One region of the Actinorectispora metalli genome, then DNA from elsewhere that is predicted to be linked to it. Evidence: riboswitches for the same ligand, from Rfam matches in the RefSeq annotation. Region 1 holds a riboswitch; each other region holds the start of a gene.
The links. Region 1 has a riboswitch for cobalamin ahead of ACU6XJ_RS08395 (ABC transporter substrate-binding protein). Riboswitches for the same ligand answer to the same signal wherever they lie in the genome.
Positions count from the first base shown of each region.

Region 2: linked by a shared signal. The riboswitch ahead of ACU6XJ_RS02900 (CbtB domain-containing protein) and the one ahead of ACU6XJ_RS08395 (ABC transporter substrate-binding protein) in region 1 are both predicted to bind cobalamin.
Region 3: linked by a shared signal. The riboswitch ahead of ACU6XJ_RS07205 (ribonucleoside-diphosphate reductase subunit alpha) and the one ahead of ACU6XJ_RS08395 (ABC transporter substrate-binding protein) in region 1 are both predicted to bind cobalamin.

Region 1 is NZ_JBREYE010000001.1:1,829,178-1,834,435, reverse strand. It holds gene ACU6XJ_RS08405 (ATP-grasp domain-containing protein) at 350-1,483, shown strand; tRNA gene ACU6XJ_RS08400 (tRNA-Leu) at 1,652-1,725, shown strand; cobalamin riboswitch at 1,939-2,135, shown strand; gene ACU6XJ_RS08395 (ABC transporter substrate-binding protein) at 2,184-3,377, shown strand; gene ACU6XJ_RS08390 (FecCD family ABC transporter permease) at 3,374-4,441, shown strand; gene ACU6XJ_RS08385 (ABC transporter ATP-binding protein) at 4,438-5,211, shown strand.
Region 2 is NZ_JBREYE010000001.1:635,485-640,742, forward strand. It holds gene ACU6XJ_RS02895 (hypothetical protein) at 1-48, shown strand, start outside; cobalamin riboswitch at 778-969, shown strand; gene ACU6XJ_RS02900 (CbtB domain-containing protein) at 1,002-1,193, shown strand; gene ACU6XJ_RS02905 (CbtA family protein) at 1,205-1,993, shown strand; gene yczR (MocR-like transcription factor YczR) at 2,256-3,671, opposite strand; gene yczE (membrane protein YczE) at 3,801-4,679, shown strand.
Region 3 is NZ_JBREYE010000001.1:1,570,200-1,575,457, forward strand. It holds gene ACU6XJ_RS07200 (ribonucleotide-diphosphate reductase subunit beta) at 1-268, opposite strand, end outside; gene ACU6XJ_RS07205 (ribonucleoside-diphosphate reductase subunit alpha) at 265-2,577, opposite strand; cobalamin riboswitch at 2,699-2,937, opposite strand; gene ACU6XJ_RS07210 (SGNH/GDSL hydrolase family protein) at 3,005-3,790, opposite strand; gene ACU6XJ_RS07215 (NAD-dependent epimerase/dehydratase family protein) at 3,881-4,519, opposite strand; gene ACU6XJ_RS07220 (alkaline phosphatase D family protein) at 4,691-5,258, shown strand, end outside.

The DNA of each region.
Region 1 (5,258 bases):
AGGCTCTGGGTAGCCCACTTGGCGGTTGCGGGTCAGCGTCGCTCTCAGTGGTCACAAAGCATTAGGCCATTCGATGCGAATATTCTTCAAAGGTGTCGAATTGGTCACAAAAACCTGTCTCACCTATGACCTCAGGCTATGCGTTCTCTGACGCTCTGTTACCGTAGTCTGACGCAATAGGGGATCATCACCTGAAAGCGTGAGAGCGCTGGGGAGACGAGGTGAACCCGGTGTCCATCGAGGAAATGGCTGCTCGGATCCGCAAGGGCGAGCTCAAGGACGGTCAGCTCGCCGACTTCGCGGCAGAGTATGCCCGAGCACAGAAGATCTTTCGCAAGAAGGATGACTGATGACTGAGATCGGGCGGGAGCGGGAGGACGGCCCGCACCCGCCCGATCCGTCGCGTCAGGGGAGCAATTCCAAGTCCGTGCCGCTGCTGTTGCAGGGCCAGGACTACTTCTTCCGCGCCGCCGACACCTGCCTGGACTTCCAGGAGGAGGTGCACCGGCAGGGCCTGTCGGGCGATGACCCCAGCGGCAATCCGCTGCCCTGCGTCCTGGTGCTGTCCAGGGCGGCCGATATGGAGATGAACGAGCTCTCCCTCGCGCTGGCCGAGCGCGGCATCAGGATGGCCCGCATCGATGCCGACCGGTGCCTCGACCTCGATCTCACGATCTACACCGACGCGCCCATCCTCGAGCTGGACCGCAGGCTGTTGCGGCCGCTGCTGGTGTGGCGGCGCCACTTCGACGTCACCGCCATCCCGGTCGACCCTCGCACGATGAACGGTGCCTACGCCATCGACCAGTGGCGGGCGGTGGTCAACTGGCTGGCGGGCCGCACCGACTGGGCCCAGGTCAACCCCAACCAGCCGAGCAGCACCCTGGACCGGCTCACCCAGCTTTCCGACGCCGCCGCGGCCGGACTGGACGTGCCCCGCACCGCCGTCACCACCCGGCCGGGGCGGAGCAGGCCGGGCGGCGGGCGGTGCATCGTCAAAACCATCGGCCACCACCTGCTCGAACCCAAGCCCGGCTCGCTACAGGGCCTGTTTCCCCGGCCTCTGGACGCCCGCAGGGCGAGTGAGACGCCGGAACCCGCACCGGTCATCGTGCAGCAGTACCTGAAGTCCGACGGCGAGCTCAGGGTGTTCGTCATCGGCGAGGAGCTGTTCGCCTACCGGGTGGTCAAGCACGATCCGGCCCAGCTCTGGGTCGACCCGGACGCGGTGAGCGTCGAACCCACCGAGGTGCCCCCGTTCCTCGGGGAGCAGTTACTCGGGCTGGCCAAGCGCTGGCGGCTGTCGGTCGCGGCCTTCGACCTGCTCGTCGTGGACGGCAAGCCGGTCTTCCTCGAGGTGAACGTGAACTGCGACTGGCGCTGGTTCGAGCACCGCGCCGACCGGACCGACGTCTCCGACCTGCTGCATGACTGGGTCGCCACGAAGTTCGAACAACTTCGTGAAACAAGTCACATAAGCTGAGCGTTGGACGGGCGCAGTTCGTAATTATCTTCAGGCGCTGGAATGGCGTAACGCCGAGGCGTCGGCGGTTACGCCCGCGGTCGAATGGACTCCTTCCCACTGGTCCGGCTGGGGCGATTTTTCGCGTTCGCTCCCGTTCGGCGGGCTTGAGCCTCTAGGCTGCGCTCCGCCCCCGTAGCCCAATCGGTAGAGGCAGGCCCCTTAAAAGGGTCCAAGTGACGGTTCGAATCCGTCCGGGGGCACAGCGCGGGTCTCGGTAGAGAAGAACCCGCCTCACCTGCGGTTTTGCCTGAGTCGCCTGGGCGTAGGCGACTCGGCGGCCTCTCCTGCGTTGTCCAGCGCTCACCCTGAAGTGATCTGTGCGACGCGCCCAAACGGTCGCGCCCAATACACATTGTGATCTTGTTGTGATCAATTTGTGTCCGGTCTGGTGGGCTTTCGACCGCGTCGCGCATTACCCGTTTCGCATTACCGCCGCAGCGGGATGCGATGATGAAAGCAGGCGATGGCAACCAGGAAGCCGGTGTGAATCCGGCGCGGTGCCGCCACTGTGACCGGGGAACGAACCCACCGACAGCCACTGTCCCCTCGAGGGGATGGGAAGGCCGGGAACGTGTCGATCCGGCAGCCAGGAGACTGGAGCCACTCGCCTCCTCACCACGGACATCGGGGCGGACTTCCCCGAGAGAGGGCGGCAACCATGTCGGCACCCTTGGGGCGTCTCGCGGCTCTGGCCGCGGCGGTGCTGATCGGCTCGACCGCCTGCACGGGCGGCGCAGGCGCGCCCGCACCGGTCAACGGCCAGGACTGCATCACCTCCTTCGATGCCTCGACCGACTACTTCCCGGTCAAGTCCGAGCTTCGGCATGCCCGCAACCTCAGCCTCAGCTACCACCGCAGCTACCAGGTGCTGACCGTCAACCAGCCCTACCCCGGCGGAAAGCCGGAGTCCTACGTGCTGCTGCGCTGCGGTGCGCCCAAGCCGACGCTGCCCGCCGAGTTGGCGAACGCCCCGGTCGTGCAGACGCCGATCCGCAGCCTCTTCTCCGCCTCCACCACCCACCTCCCGCTGCTGGCCGAGTTGGACAAGGTAGACGTGCTGACCGGCGTGTCCAGCGCGAGCTTCGTGATCTCGCCCGCCGTGCGGGAACGCATCGCCGCGGGCAAGGTCGCCGAGTACGCGCCCGCCAACCAGCTGGACGCCGAGAAGGTGATCGCGGCCAAGCCCGACCTGCTGATGACCGGCGGCTTCGACGACCCCGGCTACGGCGCGCTGCGCAACGCGGGCATCCCCGTGCTGCCCAACGCCGAATGGCTGGAGGCCACCCCGCTGGGCCGCGCCGAGTGGCTCAAGGCCATGGCGGCGCTGACCGGCTCGGAGGCCACGGCGCGGGAGACCTTCGACCGCATCGAACGCGACTACAACAGCACCGCGGCCAAGGCCAAAGGCGCGCAGAAGACGCCCGTGCTCCCCGGCGTGATGCTCCAGGGCACCTGGGTCGCGCCTGCGGGCGGCAGCTTCCTCGGCACGCTGCTGGCCGACGCGGGCGGCAGCTACCCGTGGGCGGACCGGCCGGAGACGGCCAGCCTGAAGCTGGACTTCGAGACGGTCTTCGCCGCCGCGGGCGCCGCCCCGGTCTGGCTGGTCGACCGCACCTGGGCCACCACCGCCGACGCCATCGCCGAGGACGGCCGCTACGCCGAGTTGGCCGCCGTGAAGTCCGGTGCGGTGTGGACCAACGCCAAGGTCACCACGCCCTCGGGCGGCACCGACTACTACGAGCGCGGCGTCACCAGGCCCGACCTCGTGCTCGGCGACCTGGTCGCCATCCTGCACCCCGAGCTGTCGCCGGGACACGAATTCGCCTTCTACCGCCCGGTGCCGCGGCCGTGACCAACGGCCTGCCTGCCGGTACCCGGCTGCGGCGCAGGCTGACGCTGCTGGGACTGCTGCTGGCCACCGGCATCGGACTGGTACTGGCCACCGCGATCGGCTCGGTCTCGGTCCCGGTGGACGAGACGGTGCGGGTGCTGTTCGGCCTGCCGACGCACGATCCGCGCTGGGAGGTCGTGATCGGCACGGTCCGGCTGCCCAAGGCGATCACCGCCGCGCTGGCGGGCGCTGGACTGGGCGTCGCGGGCCTACAGTTGCAGACCCTGTTCCGCAACGCGCTGGCCGAGCCATACGTGCTGGGGGTCAGCGCCGGGGCGAGCCTCGGCGTGGCGCTGGCGATCATGGGCACCGTCAGCGTCGGCGGCATGTTCACGGCGGGACTCGCGCCGACCAGCCGGATCGGCATGGTGCTGGCCGCCTCGCTCGGCGCTGGTGTCGTGCTCGCGGGGGTGCTGGTGCTCTCCCGCTGGGTGCGCTCGGCGGTGACGCTGCTGGTGATCGGGGTGATGGTGGGCGCGGCCACCAGCGCCGTGGTCAGCCTGCTGCTGAACCTGACCAATCCCGAACGGGCCCAGCAGTTCCTGGCCTGGGGGCTGGGCAGCTTCGCCGGAAACACCTGGTCCGACCTGGCCGTGTTCGCGCCGACGGTGGCGGCCGGGCTGCTGATCGGGCTGCTCATGGTCAAACCGCTGAACGCCTTGCTGCTCGGCGAGAGCTACGCCCGCACGATGGGCCTGCCGGTGCGCGGGGCAAGGGCGCTGACGCTGGTCAGCTCGTCGCTGCTGGCCGGGGCGGTGACCGCGTTCTGCGGGCCGGTCGCCTTCCTCGGCATCGCCGTGCCGCACCTGGCGAGGATCGCCGTCGGCACCTCCGACCACCGGGTGCTGGTGCCCACCACGCTGCTGATGGGCTCGGTGATCGCGCTGGCCTGCTCGATCGCCGTCGCGCTGCCCGGTGGGGGTGCGGTGCTGCCGCTGAACGTGGTCACCGCGCTGCTGGGCGCGCCGATCGTGGTCACCGTGCTGCTGCGCAGCAAGCGGCTCGCGGCGGGGGCGGTCACATGAGCCTGCGGCTGGACGGGCTCGGCGTCGGCTACCCCGGCCGCACCGTGCTGGCCGACCTGCACGCGGAGGCGCCCGGCGGGCGGCTCACCGTGCTGTTGGGCCCCAACGGAACCGGGAAGTCGACGCTGCTGCGCACGGTGGCCGGGTTGCAGCGACCGCTGGGCGGCCGGGCGCTGCTGACCGGGGAGCCCCTGGACGGGCTGAGCCCCGCCGAGCGGGCCCGGCGCATCGCGGTGGTGCTCACCGAGCGGATCGACGTCGGGCTGCTCTCGGTGCGGGAGCTCATCGGGCTTGGCCGCTACCCGCACACCTCGCTGTTCGGCGCGCTGGACGAGCAGGACTGGCAGGTCGTCGACTGGGCGATGACGGCCGTCGGCGTGACCGCGCTGGCCGACCGGCTGGTCGGCGAGTTGTCAGACGGCGAGCGCCAGCGGGTGCTGACCGCGCGGGCGTTGGCCCAGCAGCCGAGGATGCTGTTGTTAGACGAGCCCAGCGCCTACCTGGACGCGCCGTCCAGGGTGGCGCTGCTCGGTCTGCTGCGCAGGCTGGCCCGGCAGGAAGGGCTGACCATCGTGGTGTCCACCCACGACCTGGAACTGGCGCTGCGCGTCGCCGACCACGCCTGGCTGGTCGACCGCGCGGGCGCGCTGCACAGCGGGACGCCCGCCGAGCTGACCGACCGGGGGCTGATCGCCGCCAGTTTCGACACCCCCGAGCTGGCCTTCGACGCGGGCACCGGCTCGTTTCGGCTGCGTGAGGAGCCAGTATGAGCGGGATGGCCGTGGAAGCTGCGGGCGTGAGCCTGGACGCCAAGGCG
Region 2 (5,258 bases), 1.2 Mb from region 1:
AGCGTGGAAACAAGCATGACCGCGAACTGCAAGTGGAACACGAACTGAGCACACTGCCAACGGCGGAGACAACGCATTGCTAGCAGCCGCATAGCAATTCAGCTTGTTCGGCAACCTCAATTCCCATTTGAGGTTGCCGAACAATATATTCCTATCGCGCACACCCCGATCACCGTCAACCAGGAAATCTCAACGTTCGGCGATCAGCCGTCGAGGAGTCGATGTCGTCGATGGCGAGGTCGGGTCTTAGGCGATGCACGCGGGGCCGCAAGCGGTCGGCGAAAGACTCCCCGGAGACCTCCGCCCGCGCCTCCGCCACCAGCATCGGGTGCACGGGCTGATACTCGGTGCGGGGCCGCCCGAAATACCCGACTGGACACCTGGCCCCGCAGAGCACCGGTCAACCGGACCTGCTGTCCGGCCTGGTTTCGCACAGAGGCGAGAGCGGCAGTGATAGCCCGATTCGCCGCAGTTCGCCAGTACCGTCGGGTCGGGCCAACACCAGCTCCTCGGGTCGTTCCAACACGCCGGCGACTCCGATGACCACCGCGTCGACCGCCATGGTGTGCCGAGCCTTCACCGCATCACAAATTTCCAGAGCTGGTCATCTGCCCTGAAGTTGGGGTTCGACCAAGCTCAGATGAGACCTAGTGAGATGTACTTCCCATCATCTACATGTGGGGCACCGTCATGCGCTCCTGTGCGCGCGGTGTGGTGACTTGCTCGGCCGCGATGCGAGCACCGGTGACCCATCCGGCATCGTACGGTGACCTTGGCGGGCTAGTGGATTGCTACGGTCGGAGGGCCGCGGTGATCGGGAAGCCGGTGTGAGTCCGGCGCGGTCCTCGCCACTGTAATCGGGGAGCACCCCTCGTCTGCGCCACTGCCCAGTATTTCCAGTGCCGGGTGGGAAGGCCGAGGGAGCGTTGATCCGGGAGTCAGGAGACCGGCCGCGGCGACATGCAACCGTTCCACGAGAGATGGAAGAAGGTTTGATCGCCATGACGTCGCCTGCTCTCAGTCGACAGCCCGCGATTTCCGTTCCGATCTGGGCCTACCTCCTCGCCGTTGTCGGGCTGGTGGTGGCCTACCTGGCGCTGCAGGAAAACGGGCTGCTGCTCGCGGCCAACGCCCAGGTGCTGCACGAGTTCTTCCACGACGGCAGGCACGCGCTCGCCGTTCCGTGTCACTGACGGGACGCCACATGACAGACAAGACGCTGTCCTTTGGCGCCCTTTTCCGCAGCACGCTGCTCGGTGGTCTGGCCGCCGGGTTGGTGGCCGCGCTGGTCTCGCTGCTGGTCGTCGAGGTGCCGATCCGCAAGGCGCTGGCCATCGAGGAGGCCCGTGCCGGGGCGGGTCACTCCCATGCGGAGGCCGGGGCGGGCCATTCGCATGCGGAGGAGTTGGTGTCCCGGCCGATGCAGATCGTCGGCGGGATGCTCGCGGTGCTGATCGTGGCGCTGGTGCTCGGCGCGGTCTTCGCCGTCGCCTTCGCGCTGCTCAGGACCGGGCTGCCGGGCCGGACCGACTTCGGTCACAGCGTGGCCCTCGCGACCGCGGGCTTCGTGGCGGTGGCGCTCCTCCCCATGATCAAGTACCCCGCCAATCCGCCCGCCGTCGGTGATCCGGAGACAGTCGACCAGCGAACGCTGTTCTATTTGGCGTTCATGGCCGCGAGCGTCGCCGTGGCACTGTTGGCGCTCGCACTGCATCGCAGGCTGCCCACCACCTGGCAGGAGTCCCTGCGCGCGACCGTGACCGCGGTCGTCACCGTGGCCGCGTACGCACTGCTGATCATCGTGTTCCCGGCGAGCCCGGACACGATTCCATCGGACGTGCCCGCGGCGGTGATCTGGGAATTCCGCCTCGCCTCACTGGCGGAACTGGCCGCACTCTGGGCCACCCTCGGACTGGTCTCCGGCCTACTTCTGGAACGAGCGACCGGCACCCGCTCGGATTCGGCCAGTGCGAGGTCCGTGGCCGCGCTCTGATCCGACAGCGGACCGAAGTCGTGCGGCCGTCGACCATCGACGCCGCACGGCTTCGGTCTTTCGGGGTCGCGGCGGCAGGCCGCGCGCCTCCCTCGCTCGGCGCACAAGCGCTGGACGAAGGACTTGACCTCGGTGTTGCCCTGCGTGGTCTTGGTCTGGCCCAAGTCCCTGTGCACCAACATTCCGCGGAACTGGGCATGATGCCGCAGGTTGAACCACTCCACTTCGGTCGCGAAAACCAGCGGCTCGGCGACCCGCGTTCTTAGGCCACGATCGCGGGATAGAAGGGTTCTGCTGGGGCGCCTTGGGCTACGTCTTCGCGGGCCAGGGTGATGCGGCGGACGGCTTCGGTGAGTTGGTCCGGCGCCGCGGTGTAGGGCAGGCGGAGGAAGCGTTCCAGGGTGCCGCCGAGGCCGAAGCGGGGGCCGGGGACAAGGCGGACGCCGTGGGCGCTCGCGGCCCGGACCAGCGCGGTGCTGATCGGGGCATCCAGTTCCACCCAGAGGGAAGCGCCGCCGGGTGGTACCGCGAAGCGCCAGTCGGGGAGGGCCGCGCGCAGGGCCGTGGTCAGTGCGTCGCGGCGTTCACACAGTGCCTTCCTGCGCAGCCCCAGCAGATCATCGGAGTCCCGCAGGAGTTCAAGGGCGACAAGCTGATCGAGCACGGGACCGCACATGTCGGCGGCCAGCCGGATGGGCGCGATCCGTTGCAGCACAGCCGGGTCGGCGCGGATCCAGCCAATGCGCAGCCCACCCCATAGGGGTTTGCTCAAGCCGCCCAGGGTGATCACGCGGCCGCGGCGGTCGAAGGCGGCGACCGGGGCGGGCATGGGCACGTCGTCGAGGCAGAAGTCGACGAAGCTCTCGTCGATGACCACGTCGGTGCCCGCGGCGTGGGCGGCCTCGACCACCGCCCGCCTGCCGGGCTCGTCCATGAGGTGGCCGGTGGGATTGTGGAAGTCGGGCAGCAGGAACGCGAGTCGCGCCCTGGCCCTGGTGATCGCGTCGGTCAGCGCCTCGATGTCCCAGCCGTCGTGCGGCAGGCCGTAGCCGACCATCCGGGCGCGGGCCACCTGTAGGGCCTCCAGCGCGTTGGGGTACGTCGGCATCTCGGTGAGCACCGCGTCGCCGGGGGCGACCAGCAGCCGGAGCACCAGGTCCAACGCCTGCTGCGCGCCGTTGGTGATCATGATGTGGGCTTCGGTGGTGGGCAGGCCGCGTCGTTCATAACGCGCGGCGATCGCGGCGCGCAGTTCGGGCAGGCCGAGCGGGAAGTAGCCGTGGGAGCCCGCGTAGACATGGATGTGCTCGGCGGCCTCCCGGATCGCGTCGGCCAGCCGCGGCGGCGCGGGATGGGTCGCGCAGCTGAGGTCGATCACCTCGCCCTCACCGGTGGCGACCCACTGTCCGCTGGGGTGCACCTCGCGACCGGGCGGCAACGCCGTCCAACTGCCCGCGCCCTTGCGGCTGAGCAGGAACCCGGCGTCGCGCAGCCCGCTGTAGGCGGCGGTGATCGTGTTGCGGCTCACGCCGAGCACGTCGGCGAGTTCGCGTTCGGCAGGCATGCGGACGCCGGTCGCCAGCCGGCCGTCGATGATCAGGCCGCGCAAGGCGATGGCCAGGGTGAGGTATGTGCTACGGGCGGCACCGGTGTGCCAGTTCGCGAGCAACCGGGCCAATTGGGAACCGCTTGCTCGAGTATTGGCACCCATATCAGGCCACTTTCTTGAGATTGGCTCTCCAAATCGTGGAGATTGGCCCCCAGAGTGGCTCCTATGGGCCTCAAAGACAAGGTGTCCGGTCGGAAAATGCCCCGGCGACTGATCCAACTGTTCCTCGGTCTGGTGCTCTACGGCTTCAGCATGGCGATGATGGTCGAATCGAGCCTGGGCCTCGACCCGTGGGACGTGTTCCATCAGGGCCTCGCCGAGCACACCGGGCTGCGTTTCGGTTGGGTGGTCAACATCGTCGGAGCAGTCGTGCTGCTGCTGTGGATTCCGCTGCGGCAGCGCCCGGGCATCGGCACCGTCAGCAACATCGTGGTGATCGGCTTCGCCGCGGATGCGGGCCTCTATCTGCTGCCCGTACCTGAGGATCTGTGGCTGCGGGCGGTGTTCCTGGTCGGCGGCATCGTCCTCAACGGAATCGCCACCGGCGCCTACATCGGCGCCAACCTCGGCCCTGGGCCGCGAGACGGCCTGATGACCGCTTTGGCCGCTCGTGGGCACTCCATCCGCGTGGTGCGGACCGCCATCGAGGTAACCGTCCTGGGAGTCGGCTACCTCCTCGGCGGCACCGTCGGCCTCGGCACCGTCCTGTACGCGGTCGGCATCGGGCCACTCGCGCACATTTTCATCCCGCTGCTCAGCATCAAGAACGCGCCGCGCGCAGCCGCACCTGCCGAGTCGTCCGATCCCGGCCTTGGACAACAGCCGCGTGGCAGGCTCGACTCACCGAAGGCGGCACCATCGACGTCGAGGAGCACGACGGGCAGTCGCACCGGCCTGACCACGCATTCGCCGAGCACCAGACGCGATCTTCCCGTCTCCCAGGAACACGATGGGCCCTTGGCTACCAGCCGCCAGTCCCTCGGTATGGCGGGCGAGCGGGTGCTGCCGATGGCGATGGGCGAGGAGTTCGGCCCCTCCGACGGAGAACCAACGGCGGCGCCGAAGCCCGCCGACTGATCGGCCCATTGCACCGCGGGGCGGCAGGCCCGAACCCAGCAGGGCAGGTGCGGTGATCCCCGGGACGTTCCGGATCTCCATCATCCATCGGAGAAGGACTCACCGACCGGCGTGGCCTCCGCCGTCGCGGCGGGCTGCATGACTCGGGAGTACCTGCCGTACGCGCTCACGCCCTCGATCCTGTGGGCGCCCCATGCCGTCGACGACGGACTACTTGCCGCCTGGAGACGAGCGACGCGCCCTTCGCCGCGGTCACGCGGCGACGCCGGGTCGCCGACCACCCGCCCGCCGCGTTGGCGCGAGGCAGGCTGGGCACGGAATTGGCTCCACGCGGTGTTTCGGCGAGCCCACCCTGTCATCCCGGCCTGGCCCGACCAACAACCAGCCGCCGACCCAGGCGACCAACATGCCCAGACCGCCCATCGCCCCGGAACGCGGCGGCCATTTCGCGGGTGCTGTGCAGCGACGGCTCGCCGATCAGCGGACTTTCCCGCCGCCGACCCAGACGACCAGCGTGCCCCCGACCTCCCATCGCCCCGGAACGCGGCGGCCGTTTGGCGGGTGTTGTGCAGCGACGGC
Region 3 (5,258 bases), 260 kb from region 1:
CGGGGGCGTTGATGTGCTTGTACAGGTTGAGCACCAGGTTGTTCGCCACGATCGAGTCGCCGGTGGCGAAGAACGCCACCAGCCGCTTGACCAGGTGGTGCTCATTGGGGGTGAGCTTGGCCAGATCGGCGACGTCGGAGGCCAGGTCCACCTCCTCCACCGTCCAGGTGTTGCGGATGGCGTTGCGGTACTGCTCGTAGAAGTCCGGGTACCGCATCGGCCGCAGGGTCAGGTCCATGCCGGGGTCGAGCAGCATCGTGTTGGTCACTGGCAGGCCTCGCAGATCTCGGGATTCTCAAGGGAGCAGGCGACGGCGGCCGTATCGGCAGGCTCGGCGGTCACGGTGGTGAGCGCGATCCGGGTGGCCGGGCGGGAACGCAGGTAGTAGGTGGTCTTCAGACCGGCCCGCCAGGCGTAGGCGTACATCGAGGAGAGCTTGCCGATGGTCGGCGCGGCCATGAACAGGTTCAGCGACTGGCTCTGGTCGATGAACGGCATCCGCGCCGCGGCCAGGTCGATGAGCGACTTCTGCGGCAGCTCCCATGCGGTGCGGAACAGCCGCCGGGTGTCCTCCGGCAGGAACGCCAGCGCCTGCACGGAACCGTCGGCCTGCTTCAGCGCATCCCGGGTAGCGCGGTTCCAGCGGCCCTGCCGCTTCAGTTCGGCGACCAGCCAGGGGTTGATCTGGAGGAACTCCCCGGACAGCGTTTCGCGTTTGAACGCGTTGGACACCACCGGCTCGACGCATTCCGAGCAGCCCGCGATGGAGGCGATGGTGGCGGTGGGCGCGATGGCGATCAGCAGCGAGTTGCGCAGCCCGTGCGCGGCGACCCGCTCCCGCAGCGCCGTCCAGCGGTCGGGCTGGGTGATCGACGCGCCCGCGAAGTGGTCGACGTGCAGGGTGCCGCGGGCGGCCCTGGTGTCGGCGTAGTTCGGGTGGGCACCCAGGGTTTCCGCCAGCTCGCAGGAGGTCTCGTAGGCGGCGAGCGCGATCTCCTCGGCGATGCGGGTGGACAGCGTCAGCGCCTCCGGCGAGTCGAACGGCAGCCGCAGCGCGAACAGGACATCCGCCAGCCCCATCACGCCAAGGCCCACCGGACGCCACTGCCGGTTGCTGCCCGACGCGGCCTGCGTCGGGTAGTAGGAGAGGTCGATCGTGCGGTCCAGGAACGTCACCGCGGTGCGCACGGTGTCGGACAGCCGCGCGAAGTCCACGCCGTCGGCGGTCAGGTGCGCGGCGAGGTTGACCGAGCCGAGGTTGCACACGGCGGTGGCCTCGTCGCTGGTCACCTCCAGGATCTCGGTGCACAGGTTGGACAGGTGCACCACGTTGCCGGGCAACGCGGTCTGGTTGCACGCGCGGTTGGACGCGTCCTTGAAGGTCATCCAGCCGTTCCCGGTCTGCGCCAGCGTCTTCATCATGCGGCCGTACAGGCTGCGCGCGGGCACCTGGCGGACGGCGATATCGCGGCCCTCGGCTGCGCGGTAGGCGCGGTCGAACTCCTCGCCCCACAGGTCCACCAGCTCGGGGGTGTCCTTGGGGTCGAACAGCGACCACTGGCCGTCGGCTTCGACGCGGCGCATGAACTCGTCGCAGACCCACATCGCGAGGTTCAGGTTGTGGGTGCGGCGGGCCTCGTCGCCGGTGTTGTCCCGAAGCTCGAGGAACTCCTCGACATCGGCGTGCCAGGGCTCGAGGTAGACGCAGGCCGCGCCCTTGCGGCGGCCGCCCTGGTTCACCGCGGCCACCGAGGAGTCCAACGTGCGCAGCCACGGCACGATGCCGTTGGAGCGGCCGTTGGTGCCGCGGATCAGCGAACCGCGGGAGCGCACCCGGCTCCAGGAGATGCCGATGCCGCCCGCGTACTTGGACAGCCGGGCCACCTCCCCGTAGCGCTGGTAGATCGCCTCCAGTTCGTCGCGCGGCGAGTCCAGCAGGAAGCAGGAGGACAGCTGGGGGCGCCGGGTCCCGGCGTTGAACAGCGTCGGTGAGCTGGGCAGATAAGCCAGCCTGCTGAGCAGGTCGTACAACCGGGCCGCCTCCGCGACCGTCTCGGACAGGCCTGCCGCGACCCGCAGCAGGAAGTGCTGCGGGGCCTCCAGCACCTGCCGGGTCTCCGGGTGACGCAGCAGGTACCGGTCGTAGACGGTGCGCAGCCCGAAGTACTCGAAGCGGTCGTCGGCCTCGACGCGGACCAGGTCGCACAGCGCGGCGGCGTTGTCGGCGACGAAACGGGCGGTGTGGTCGGCGATGAGGCCCTCGGCGTGCGCGGCGGCGACCGAGGACGGGAAGTCCACCGCGCCGCCGTCGGCGGCCTCCTGGCGGATCAGGCCCGCCAGCAGCCGGGCGGCGAGTTTGGAGTACTGCGGGTCCTCGCCGATCAGGTCGGCCGCGGCGCGCACCGCGAGCTCGGTCGACTCGCGGCGGCCGGTGTGCGGGGTGCGGCCCCTGCGGACCGCGTCGACCACCCGGTCGACGTCCACATCGGACAGATCGGCGGCGTGCGCGGCGATGTCGCCGGTGAGCACGTCGAGATCGGAAACCCCGGGTGCCGCGATGGCATCCGTGACGGTCACTGCTCTCTCCTCGCGAGCTAGACGAAAGCCCGGGGCGCGAGGAGCACAACGGCTGATGAGGGCGCGACAAAACCCCAGCCGTCGCGGGTTTTCCCTCGAAACCCAGGACACGCGCACGCACCTCGCGTGCGCACCGTCGGCAGGTCTTCGGACTCGCGGGCACGTGCCGGTCGGCCGACCGGCACTTCCTACTGACCGTCGCTTCCCGTGTCGCTCACACAGTGCTTCGTTGACGGCGGTCGTTCCCGCTCACCGCTGCGGGGCAGTCCCGGTTTCGCACCGGGTTCCCTGTTGGAGAGCTGTCGCTCCTTGCCTCGCCCGGTCTGGCTGACCGGGCGAACCAACGGCAAGGGTGATCATACATATAGTGGCGCCAGAAAATCTGACCACTACCTGTTGGGTGTGTCGCGCTCCAAACGGCTCGTGATCAGCCAGTCACGCCTTGCAGACTGGGCAGGTAGCCGTGCCGCTGTCCGGCCGCGTTGGGGTGGTAGGACTCGTTGCGGTTGGTGAGGCTGAGGGTGTTGATCCAGGCGGGCGAGCCGCAGACGCCGTGGTGGTCGAACACCCAGCGGGTGTCCACGAACCGCACGCCGCTCGCGGCGGCCTGCTCCTGCATGACGGCGGCGAGCGTGTCGGCGCCGCGGTTGAGCATGGCTCGTTTGGCCGCGCTCAGCGTGGCGGCGCAGCCGTTGGATGGCGTGAACAGCCTCGGGTAGCCCAGCACCACCACATGGGCGTTCGGGGCCCGGCCCTTGACCTCGGCGAAGAGCCGGTTCAGGTTGCCGCGCAACGGACCGCGGGCATTCGCCTCGCCTTGGGCGACCGCCTGCTCGCAGGCGGCCTCGCTCTGTAGGTGGCAGGTGGTCAGCACGTCGACGAAGCCGATGTCGTTGCCGCCCGCGGTCATCGTGACCAGGTCGGTGCCGCCGTTGAGCGCACCGAGTTGGCCCGCGACGACCTCGCCGGTGGTGGCGCCGGAACAGGCGGCGAAGGAGAACGAGCCCACCTGGTGCATGTCCTTCCACAGCACGGGATACGCCTTGGGGCTGCGGGCGCAGCCTCCTCCGCTGTACGGGCCGCCGGTGCCGACGCCGGAGGAGTAGGAGTCGCCAAGTGCCACGTAGTCGATCGGGGCCTTGGCCGCGGCGGCGGGAGTGACGGCTGCCGCGAGTGTGATCAGGACGGCGACGAGTAGTCGATGAGCGCGCACGGAAGCCTCCGGGAAAGGCGGGAATTCGGGCGGAACGCCCTTAAAGGGCTACCATGTTGATCATGCCTCGGCCGCGCCAAGCACCCGATTTCATCCGGTGGGGGACCACCCGGTGAGTTTCTTGTACAACGCGTTGGACACCGGCTCGCCGTCGTCCACCACGTTGTAGATCCCGCTCGGCACGGTCAATGCCGCCACGAGTGCCTGCCCGACGGCGTCGATGTGCAGACAGGACACCAGATCCGTCCGCGCGGTGTTCGTTCCCGACCCGTACAGCAGGCCGAAACGCAGCACGACACCGTTGCGGCCGTCACTGGCGAAACGCTCGGTCTCGGCCTCAGCGGCCAGCGCGGAACGCAGGTGGTCGGCGACGGCGCGGACCGGGGTGCGCTCGTCGGCGGGCTCGCCGGGCGGGTAGATGAAGACGATGCTCGGCTGCACGTAGGTCAGCACGCCGTTGTCCAGCGCCGCGTCCACCAGCAGCCGGGACGCCTTGGTCCGCAGGCGATCGTTCTCCGCCCAGGCGCTGGGCAGACCGCGGCGCTCCGCGGGCGGAATCCGGGTCGCGAGGTGGTAGATCACGTCGATGCCGCGGGTCGCTTCGTGCAGCGCGGCCTCATCGAACAGATCCAACTCGTCGCGGCTGGGCGCAAGCACCTCGTGTGAGCCCAGCAGCGGAACCAGCGCCCGGCCCAGCACTCCTGAGCCGCCCGTGATCAGAATCCGCATCGGTCCAATCCCCCCATGACCCGACTGTCCGCCTCCTTCAAGTCGTGCGCACGCGAATCTGTTCCCCATGGAAAGGTTTTCACGTTCACCCTTCGTCCGTGTCGTGCTCATGTGCAGGCCACGATCGGCGGGTTGGGTGGGTCGACTGCCCACCACCACTGGGAGGACCCCATGTCGTTGAACCGTCGAGACCTGCTGCGCGCCGCCGCTGCCGCCGGTGGACTCGGCCTGGCCTGGCCGCTGAGCAGCACGCTCTCCCCCGCCCAGGCCCGGGCCGCCGCCGAGGCGCTCGGCGCGTCCTGGGATGCCGCGCCGTTCACCCTCGGCGTCGGCTCCGGCGACCCGCTGGCCGACAGCGTCGTGCTCTGGAGCAGGCTGGCCCCGGAACCGCTGGCCGACACCCAGAAGCTCGCCGACACCGTCGAGGTCGAGTGGACCGTGGCCACCGACCGCGACCTGCGGCGCCGCGTCCGGTGCGGCAAGGTCGCCGCCACCGCGGCGGGCGGGCACAGCATCCGAGTCGCCGTCGACGGGCTCGAACCGGGCCGGGCCTACTTCTACGGTTTCACCGCGCTGGGCAAGCGCAGCCGCACCGGCCGCACCCGCACCGCGCCCGTGGGCAAGGTGGACTCGGTCCGCTTCGCCTCCGCCAACTGCCAGGCCTTCCACGACGGCTTCTACGCCGCCCACAAGGGGATCGCCGCGGAGAACCTTGACTTCGTGGTGCACCTCGGTGACT